Regions from separate parts of the Streptomyces syringium genome, predicted to be linked through region 3. Evidence: riboswitches for the same ligand, from Rfam matches in the RefSeq annotation. Region 3 holds a riboswitch; each other region holds the start of a gene.
What was found. A riboswitch is a leader RNA that binds a small molecule or an ion and turns the genes downstream of it on or off. The one in region 3 is predicted to bind cobalamin.
Positions count from the first base shown of each region.

Region 1: linked by a shared signal. The riboswitch ahead of JO379_RS28490 (CoA-acylating methylmalonate-semialdehyde dehydrogenase) and the one ahead of JO379_RS08320 (cobalamin biosynthesis protein) in region 3 are both predicted to bind cobalamin.
Region 2: linked by a shared signal. The riboswitch ahead of JO379_RS22755 (ribonucleoside-diphosphate reductase subunit alpha) and the one ahead of JO379_RS08320 (cobalamin biosynthesis protein) in region 3 are both predicted to bind cobalamin.

Region 1 covers NZ_JAGIOH010000001.1:6,483,753-6,487,015, reverse strand. Annotated here, with positions in the region: gene JO379_RS28495 (acyl-CoA dehydrogenase family protein) at 1-100, opposite strand, end outside; gene JO379_RS28490 (CoA-acylating methylmalonate-semialdehyde dehydrogenase) at 97-1,596, opposite strand; cobalamin riboswitch at 1,802-1,976, opposite strand; gene JO379_RS28485 (short-chain fatty acyl-CoA regulator family protein) at 2,037-3,263, opposite strand, start outside.
Region 2 covers NZ_JAGIOH010000001.1:5,084,457-5,087,719, forward strand. Annotated here, with positions in the region: gene JO379_RS22755 (ribonucleoside-diphosphate reductase subunit alpha) at 1-1,742, opposite strand, end outside; adenosylcobalamin-variant (AdoCbl-variant) riboswitch at 1,912-2,008, opposite strand; gene mctP (monocarboxylate uptake permease MctP) at 2,283-3,263, opposite strand, start outside.
Region 3 covers NZ_JAGIOH010000001.1:1,886,562-1,889,824, forward strand. Annotated here, with positions in the region: gene JO379_RS08310 (inorganic phosphate transporter) at 1-1,239, shown strand; gene JO379_RS08315 (hypothetical protein) at 1,273-1,521, shown strand; cobalamin riboswitch at 1,639-1,777, shown strand; gene JO379_RS08320 (cobalamin biosynthesis protein) at 1,909-2,994, shown strand; gene JO379_RS08325 (cobyric acid synthase) at 3,024-3,263, shown strand, end outside.

The DNA of each region.
Region 1 (3,263 bases), 4.6 Mb from region 3:
AGGCGACGGCGTGCGGGGCGAGGTGTTCCCGGGCGAAGTCCAGCGTCGTCCCGGCCAGCGCGAGCTGCTCCTCGGTGAGGCCTGTCGTCATGGCGCTCATCCCATCGTGGGGATGGTGAAGCTCGCGCCCTCCTTGACCCCGGAGGGCCAGCGCGAGGTGACGGTCTTGGTGCGGGTGTAGAAGCGGATGGCGTCCGGGCCGTGCTGGCCCAGATCGCCGAAACCGGACCGCTTCCAGCCGCCGAAGGTGTGGTAGGCGACCGGCACGGGGATCGGCACATTGACGCCGATCATGCCGGTGTCCACACGGCGGGTGAAGTCGCGGGCGGTGTCCCCGTCGCGGGTGAAGATCGCGACGCCGTTGCCGAAGGCGTGCTCGGAGGGCAGCCGCAGCGCGTGCTCGTAGTCCGCCGCGCGGACCACCGACAGGACGGGCCCGAAGATCTCCTCCTGGTGGATCCGCATGTCCGGGGTGACCCGGTCGAAGAGGGAGGCACCGGCGAAGAAGCCGTTCTCGTGCCCGGCGAGGGTGAAGCCGCGCCCGTCCACGACGAGTTCGGCGCCCTCCTCCACTCCGAGGTCCACATAGCCGGTGACCCGGTCGACGGCGTCGCGGCCGACGAGGGGGCCGAAGTCGGCGTCCGGGTCGTCGGACCGGCCGATCCGCAGGGTGCCGATCCGCTCCTTGAGGCGGGCGACCAGCGCGTCGGCGGTGTCCTCGCCGACGGGCACGGCGACGGAGATCGCCATGCAGCGCTCCCCGGCCGAGCCGTAGCCCGCGCCGATCAGGGCGTCGACGGCCTGGTCGAGGTCGGCGTCCGGCATCACGATCAGATGGTTCTTGGCGCCGCCGAAGCACTGGGCCCGCTTGCCGTGGGCGGCGGCCGTGGCGTAGATGCGGGCGGCGACCGGGGTCGAGCCGACGAAGCCGAGCGCCTGCACCCGCGGGTCCTCGAGCAGGGTGTCGACGGTTTCCTTGCCGCCGTTGACGACGTTGAGCACGCCGGGCGGCAGGCCCGCCTCCAGGAACAGCTCGGCGAGCCGGAGCGGGACGGACGGGTCGCGCTCGGAGGGCTTGAGGACGAAGGAGTTGCCGCAGGCGATGGCCGGGGCGGCCTTCCACAGCGGGATCATCGCGGGGAAGTTGAACGGGGTGATGCCCGCCGTCACGCCGATCGGGCGGCGCAGGGAGTGCACATCGATGCCGGTCCCGGCGTTGTCGGAGAAGTCGCCCTTGAGCAGGTGCGGAATGCCGGCCGCGAACTCCACCACCTCCAGACCGCGCTGGATGTCGCCGAGCGCGTCGGGGACCGTCTTGCCGTGCTCGGACGACAGCAGCCGGGCGAGGGAGTCCTTCTCGCCCTCGACGAGCCGGAGGAAGCGCAGCAGGACGCGGGCCCGGCGCTGCGGGTTCCACTCGCCCCACTCCCGCTGGGCCTCGGCGGCGTCGGCGACGGCCGCCTCCGTCTCGGCCCGGTTCGCCAGGGGTACCCGGGCCTGCACGGCGCCGGTGTTGGGGTCGTACACATCGCCGTAGGCACCCGATGTTCCCGGGGTGTGCCTGCCGCCGATGAAATGGGTGAGTTCACGGACCATGGGAGAGCCTGCTCTCGTCAGGTGAGATCCGAAGATGGCGCGAAGCATCGGGCGGCGGGCGCGAGTTGCGCGCGGGCCGCCGACGGGTCGCGGGACGCGAAGGGCGAAGAGCCGTCAGGAAGCGGGTGCAGCCGCTCGCCGCGCCGGATCACCAGGGTCGTGGGTACGGACCGGTGCCATGCGTGTCTGCTCCATCCTCGTGGACAACACGGAACGTTCCGCGGCCGGTATCCTGACTCCCGGATCAGCGCGCGTCCCCGTGCCTTCCCGACATCCCGCTCGTCAGTGGCGTGTACCGCGAGGACGGACTCCCCGGTCACAGTGGCGGGACCGTGCCGGTTTCACACCGGCTTCCCTGCACCGCGGACCTTGTCCCCCGAACATATAGTTGGACGTCCTAGTAAGTCCAGGGTCTGCTGGCTTCTCCTGGCCCCGGTGTGTCAGCGAGGCCCGGTGTCCAGTACCGGGTACGGCACGAAGGTGCTGCGGTTCTCGTCGACGGCCAGGGGCCGGCCGAGCGGCGGGACGGCCCGCTGCGGGCAGTCCAGGCGTTCGCAGATCCGGCAGCCCATGCCGATGGGGGTGGCGGCCGAGGCGTTGTCGAGATCGAGCCCGTCGGAGTAGACGAGCCGGGAGGCGTGGCGGATCTCGCAGCCGAGCCCGATGGCGAAGGTCTTGCCGGGCTCGCCCCAGCCGCCCCGGTGCCGGGTGACGGTGCGGGCGGTCCACAGATGGCGCTGCCCGTCCGGCATGGCCGCGATCTGCACATGGATGCGGCCGGGAGAGGCGAACGCCTCGTAGACGTTCCACAGCGGGCAGGTGCCGCCGGCCCGGGAGAAGTGGAAGCCGGTGGCCGACTGCCGTTTGGACATGTTGCCCGCGCGGTCGACCCGTACGAACGAGAAGGGCACCCCGCGCAGCCGCGGGCGCTGCAGCGTGCTGAGCCGGTGGCAGACGGTCTCGTAGCCGAGCCCGAAGCGGTCGGCGAGCCGCTCGATGTCGTACCGCAGCTCCTCCGCCGCGGCGTGGAACTCCCGGTACGGCAGGATCAGCGCGGCGGCGACGTAGTTGGCGATGCCGATCCGGGCCAGCGGCCGGACGGCCGAGCCCTCCTCGTAGTCCTCCGAGGCGAGCCGGGTGAGTTCCCCGTCGTATTCGAGCAGGGCGAGCTGCGTCGCCATCCGGAAGGCCTGCTGGCCGGGGCGCAGCCGGTTCGACAGGTGCAGCACCCGCGCACCGGGGTCGTAGGTGTGGAGGCGGTCGGCGTCGGCGGCGATACGGACCCCGTGGCGTTCGGCGAGCCGGGCGGCCAGGGCCGGCAGCACCTCGCCGGGCCGGATACCGATCTCGGCGGCCAGTTCCTCGGCGGCGGTGTCGACGGTGTGGAGGTAGTTCTGCCGGCGGTAGAAGAACTCGCGGATCTCCTCGTGCGGGGAGCGCGGCAGGTCCGGGTCGTCGGTGCCGCGGCGCTCGGCGACCTCCGCGAGCCGCTCGGTCAGGACCTGGTTGCGCCGGCCCAGGTCGAGCAGCACCGCCGCCACGGCGGGCAGCCGGGAGGCGAGTTCCGACAGATCGGCGGGAGAGACGCGGGCGGCGGCCACCTCGTCGGCGAGGGCTTCGCGCAGGTCGGCCAGGACACGGCCGGTGTCACGCTCGGAGAAGAAGCC
Region 2 (3,263 bases), 3.2 Mb from region 3:
GGGTAGTGGTCGGGGTGCAGCACGCCGCGCGCGGTGCGGGTCGCGGACCACGCCGGGTGCGGGCCGTGCCGCTCGGCGAGGTCGGCGGACGCCTCGTACGCCGCGAGCATGATGCGCTCGGAGATCCGGGTGGACAGCTCCTTCGCCTCGGCGGAGTCGAAGGGCAGCCGCAGCCGGAAGAAGACGTCCTGGAGACCCATGAGGCCCAGGCCCACCGGGCGCCAGCGGCTGTTGGAGTTCCCGGCCTGCTCGGTCGGGTAGAAGTTGATGTCCACGACGCGGTCGAGGAAGGTCACGGCAGTGCGGACCGTGCGGTCCAGCTTCTCCCAGTCCATCTCGCCCTCGGCGCCCAGGTGCTGCGCCAGGTTCACCGAACCGAGGTTGCAGACGGCCGTCTCGCCGTCGTCGGTGACCTCGAGGATCTCGGTGCAGAGGTTCGAGGAGTGGACGACCTTGCCGGGCTCGGCGGTCTGGTTCGCGGTGCGGTTGGACGCGTCCTTGAAGGTCATCCAGCCGTTGCCGGTCTGCGCGAGGGTGCGCATCATCCGGGAGTACAGCACGCGCGCGGGGATCGTCTTGATCGCCTTGCCGTCGGCCTCGGCCTTGCGGTACGCCGCGTCGAACTCGTCGCCCCACAGGTCGACCAGCTCGGGGGTGTCGGCGGGGGAGAACAGCGACCAGTCGGAGTCCGCCTCGACGCGGCGCATGAACTCGTCCGGGATCCAGTGCGCGGTGTTGAGGTTGTGCGTGCGGCGGGCCTCCTCACCGGTGTTGTCGCGGAGCTCCAGGAACTCCTCGATGTCCGCGTGCCAGGTCTCCAGGTAGACACAGGCCGCGCCCTTGCGCCGGCCGCCCTGGTTGACGGCGGCGACGGAGGCGTCCAGCGTGCGCAGGAACGGCACGATGCCGTTGGAGTGGCCGTTGGTGCCGCGGATCAGCGAGCCGCGCGAGCGGATGCGCGAGTACGACAGGCCGATGCCGCCGGCGTGCTTCGACAGCCGCGCCACCTGGTGGTAGCGGTCGTAGATCGAGTCCAGCTCGTCCAGCGGCGAGTCCAGCAGGTAGCACGAGGACATCTGCGGGTGCCGGGTGCCGGAGTTGAAGAGCGTGGGGGAGGACGGCAGGTAGGAGAGCGTGCTGGTCAGCCGGTACAGCTCGGCCACGTCGTCCAGGGCCCGCGTCGAGTGGTCCTCGGCGAGGCCGCAGGCCACGCGCAGCAGGAAGTGCTGCGGGGTCTCGACGACCTGGCGGGTGATGGGGTGGCGCAACAGGTAGCGGCTGTGCAGGGTGCGCAGGCCGAAGTAGCCGAAGCGGTCGTCGGCGCCGTCGGCGAGCGCGGCGTCCACGAGGGCGTCCAGGCGCTCGGCGTGCGTCACGACGAACGCGGCCGTCTCGTCGGCGATCAGGCCCTCGCGGTGGCCGACCGCGACGGAGGCGGAGAAGGAGAGCGCGCCCTGTCCGGCCGCCTCTTCGGCGATCGCACGCGTGAGCAGTCGCGCGGCGAGCCGGGAGTACTCCGGCTCCTCGGCGATGAGCCCGGCGGCAGCCTCGGTGGCCAGGGACCGCAACTCGGCCTCGTCCGAGCCCGGGTGCCGGCCGCGCAGCGCGGCGGCGGCGACCTTGCCGGGGTCGGTGGCGGGCAGATCGGCGGTGAGGTCGGTCAGGGTGCGCAGCAGCGCGGTCCCGGGGCCGCCGGTCGCTTCCGCTGTCGCTGAGACCGGATCGGCGGGCGCGATGGTCACGTGGGGCTCTCCCTCGCTCGGCAGTGGTGTGGGCCGGGCGGACGGGCGCGACGGGCGCGTACGGGGACACCCCTGCACCAGGGCATGCCACGCAGCGTCCATCGGCCCAACCCGCGAGACCCGGACGATTTTGACGCCCTGTTCCGAGCGGAGGCTCGGAGCGGGCGCGCTGTCGGCAGGTCCTCGGACTCTGGGTACGTAAAACCGCACACATACACCGTTGCGGGACAGTTCCGGATTTCCACCGGATTCCCCTGCGGCGACAGCGAGGACGAGCATACATCTAGTGCTGCCACTCGTACGCGCCCCCACATGTTGTGTCGCGCGGTAATGAGCTGGGTGCGGAATGTGCTAGAGCGCCCGGGTGTTGGACCTCGATTCCCTTCTCGTACGAGCCCCCGTCACGGCCCTCCGGGGGCTCGCGCGAAGGCCTCCGAAGGGCCTCTGCGAGCGTCTCGGCGGCGCCCGCAAGGCGAAGGCCGCCGCCCCCCTGTTCGTCGGGGAGCGGCGGCCTCAGAGGCGCGGTCGGGGGTGTGGGGGTCAGTGGCCTCCGGGGGCTCCCGCGGTGGCCGCCGGGAGCTTCTCCACCACGCCCGGGTCGCCCGCGTCGGCCGTGTAGTCCGACGCCTTCGTCTGGTCCACGCCGTCCGGGGCGCCGAGCTTCCTGAGCACGAAGGTGAGGACGATCACCACGATGACGTTGAGGACGAAGGCCGTGAGGCCGATGTAACCCTTCTCACCGATGAGCGGGATGAGATTGGTGTTGCCGAAGTGGTCCTGCGTGGCGCTCGGCGTGTCGTACGCCCGCCAGGTGCCGTAGATCATTCCGGCCGCCCAGCCGCCGAGCAGCGCCCAGCGGTGGCACCAGCGCGTGAAGAGCCCGCCCACCAGGGCCGGGACGGTCTGCAGGATCCAGATGCCGCCGAGCAGCTGGAAGTTGATCGCGACCGTCTTGTCCATGGTGAGCACGAAGGCCAGCGCGCCGACCTTCACCAGCAGCGAGGAGAGCTTGGAGACCTTCGCCTCGTGCTCGGGCGTGGCGTCCGGCTTGATGAAGTCCTTGTAGATGTTGCGGGTGAACAGATTCGCGGCGGCAATCGACATGATGGCCGCCGGGACGAGCGCGCCGATCCCGATCGCGGCGAAGGCGACGCCCGTGAACCAGTCCGGGAACATGTTCTCGAAGAGTTGCGGGATGGCCAGCTGGCCGTTCTTGACCTTGACCCCGGCGGCGAGCGCCATGAAGCCGAGGATCGCCAGCAGCCCGAGCATCAGCGAGTACAGCGGCAGGATCGTGGTGTTGCGGCGGATGACGTTGCGGCTGCGGCTGGAGAGCACCGCCGTCACCGAGTGGGGATAGAGGAAGAGGGCCATCGCCGAACCGAGGGCGAGCGTCGCGTACGCCCACTGCGCGTCCGGTCCGGTCACCAGGGAGCCGCGCGGCTTGCCGGTCGCCGGGTTCTCGACCGCGAACGCCCCGCCCGCCTTCGCGAAGATGTCGTCGAAGCCGCCGAGCTTGAT
Region 3 (3,263 bases):
ATGGAAAACATCACGCTTCTCATCGGGATCGTGATCGTCACGGCCTTGGTGTTCGACTTCACGAACGGCTTCCACGACACGGCCAACGCCATGGCCACCACCATCTCCACCGGGGCGCTCAAGCCCAAGACCGCGGTGGCCATGTCGGCCGTGCTGAATCTCGTCGGCGCGTTCCTGTCCGTGGAGGTCGCGGCGACGATCTCCAAGGGCATCGTCGACGAATCAGGCATCCGGCCGGAGATCATCTTCGCCGGACTGGTCGGCGCGATCGTCTGGAACCTGCTCACCTGGCTCGCGGGCCTTCCCTCCAGCTCCTCGCACGCGCTGTTCGGCGGCCTGATCGGCGCGACCATCGCCTCGGTGGGCACGGACGCCGTCCACGGTGACGCCGTCGTCATGAAGGTCCTCATCCCCGCCGTCGTCGCCCCGGTCGTGGCCGGCCTGGCGACCGTGCTCGCGACCCGGCTGACCTACCGCCTGGCGCGCGACACCGACCCCGAGGCCAGCGCCAAGGGCTACCGCGCCGGGCAGATCGCCTCGGCCGCCCTGGTCTCCCTCGCCCACGGCACCAACGACGCCCAGAAGACCATGGGCATCATCACCCTCGCCCTGATCTCCGGCGGCGCGCTGGGCGCGGACGCCGACCCGCCGATGTGGGTCATCGCCTCCGCCGGCATCGCCATCGCGCTCGGCACCTACCTCGGCGGCTGGCGCATCATCCGCACCCTGGGCAAGGGCCTCGCCGACATCCAGCCGCCGCAGGGCTTCGCCGCCCAGACCGGCGCCGCCGTCACCATCCTGGCCTCCTCCCACATCGGCTTCGCGCTCTCCACCACCCAGGTCTGCTCCGGCGCCGTCATGGGTGCGGGCAAGGGCCGCAAGGGCGGCGTGGTGCGCTGGTCCACCGCCGGCCGCATGATCGCCGCCTGGGGCCTGACCCTCCCGGCCGCCGGCCTCGTCGGCGCCGGTGCCGCCCTCCTCGCCGACCGGGGCGACTGGGGCGTCGCCACCGTCGCCGTGCTCGCCGTCGCCGCCTGTGGCGCGATCTGGCTGGCCTCGCGCCGCAAGCCCGTGACCCACGACAACGTCAACGAGCTCGACGGCCAGCACGCCGAGCCCGCCGGTGTCGTCACCGCCGCCCTCCAGGCCGTCGCCCCGCCGCCGGCCGGGCTCCTCCCGGACCGGGCCGCCTCGGCTCCCCGCGAGCCCGAGCGCACCCCGGCCGCCGCGACCGGCTGACGCCGGACCAGCCAGCCTTAAGGAAGAACGCTAATGAACATCGACTGGGCATCTCTCGGCCAGGTCTTCGGCGTCAGCCTCGTCGTCACCGTCGCGATGGTGGGCGTCTTCACCCTCGGCATCGTCGGCACGTCCCGCAAGCCCCAGGGCGCGGGGGACGGCGCCGCCGGCGCGGCGGCGGCCACCACGGCGCCGACCACGGTGGCGCGCACCGGCGCGTACGCCTGCTTCGCGCTGTGCGCGGCGGCTGTCGGGTACGGCATCTACCTCATCGTCGCCTGATCGTCCGCCGACGACGGTCCACCCACGGCCCGGGGCGGCCATGGCCGCAGGTCAAACGTGAGTTGACGGCCGTTCCCGGGCCGTGGTGGACTTCCGGGGCCAAACGGCGACAGCAAGAGGAAGCCGGTGCGAGTCCGGCGCGGTCCCGCCACTGTCACCGGGGAGCGCTCCCCCACCCCGTGGGTCCATAGGGGTCACGGCTCGCCGACGCGAGCTGGAAGACCGGGGGCGGCGCCGATCCGGGAGCCAGGAGACTCTGGTCGCCGGTCACGTCGAACCAGGGCGCGGACCCTGAGTGAGGACACATCGCGATGCCCGGCTGCCGCCCCACACCCCCTCCTTCCGTCTTCCGTGCACCCCTCCGAGGCGTGACGGCGGTCTGATCCGATGCGTGCCGATCACGTCGGTTTCGCGTCCGGTGCCGCGCTCGGCTTCCTCGGCGACCTCCTCGTGGGCGATCCCCGCCGCGGCCACCCCGTGGCCGCCTTCGGGCGCGCCGCGCAAGGCGTCGAGCGACGGCTGTGGCGTGACCACCGCGGCTACGGCGCCCTGCACACCCTGGTGTGCGCGGGCGGCAGCGCCGCGGGCGCCGCTCTGCTGACCCGTGCCGTACGGAACTCCCCCCGCGCGCACATCGCGCTGACCGCCGCCGCCACCTGGGCCGTGCTCGGCGGCACCTCCCTGGGCCGGGAGGCCCGGGCCGTCGGCGGTGCCCTGGCCGCGGGGGACCTGGACGTCGCCCGGGAGCGGCTGCCGCATCTGTGCGGCCGTGACCCGCAGTCGCTGGACGCGCAGCAGATCGCGCGGGCGGTCGTCGAGTCCGTCGCCGAGAACACCTCCGACGCCGTCGTGGGCGCCCTCGTCTGGGGCGCCCTGGGCGGTGTGCCCGGGCTCGTCGGCTTCCGCGCGGTCAACACCCTGGACGCGATGGTCGGCCACAAGTCCGCGCGCTACCGGCGGTTCGGCTGGGCCTCGGCCCGTCTCGACGACGTCGTCGGCTGGCCCGGCGCCCGGCTCACCGCCGCCCTCGCCGTCCTGGCCGGCCCCGACCCGCGCGGCGCCTGGCGGGTGGCCCGGCGCGACGCCGCCCGGCACCCGAGCCCCAACGCGGGCCCCGTCGAGGCCGCCTTCGCCGGTGCGCTCGGCGTCCGGCTGGGCGGCACCCTCGCCTACGCGGGCCGCGTCGAACACCGTCCCGTCCTGGGCGCGGAGCTGCGCCCGGTCCGGGCGGCCGACATCGAGCGCGCGGTACGGCTCTCGCGCCGGGTGTCGCTGCTGGCCCTCGGGGTCGCGATCGCCGGGCGGTACGCCGTCACCGGCGCGCGGGCCGCGACGCGCTCCACGAGCGGTGCGCCGACCGGGCGCGCCCTGGGCAGACTTCCGGCGGCCGCCCGGCCCGTACGGACGGTACGGACGGCACTACGGATCACACAACGGGTCATAGCTCCCACGCAGCACAGGAGGAACCGGTGACAGCGGACAGGAGCGGGCCCACGGGCCCGCTGGGCGGGGGCCTGCTGGTGGCCGGGACCACCTCGGACGCGGGCAAGAGCGTGGTCACGGCCGGGATCTGCCGGTGGCTGGTCCGCAAGGGCGTCAAGGTCGCGCCCTTCAAGGCGCAGAACATGTCGCTGAACTCGTTCGTGACGCGCGAGGGCGCCGAGATCGGCCGGGCGCAGGCCATGCAGGCCGCCGCCGCCCGCGTCGAGCCCAGCGCCCTGATGAACCCCGTGCTCCTCAAG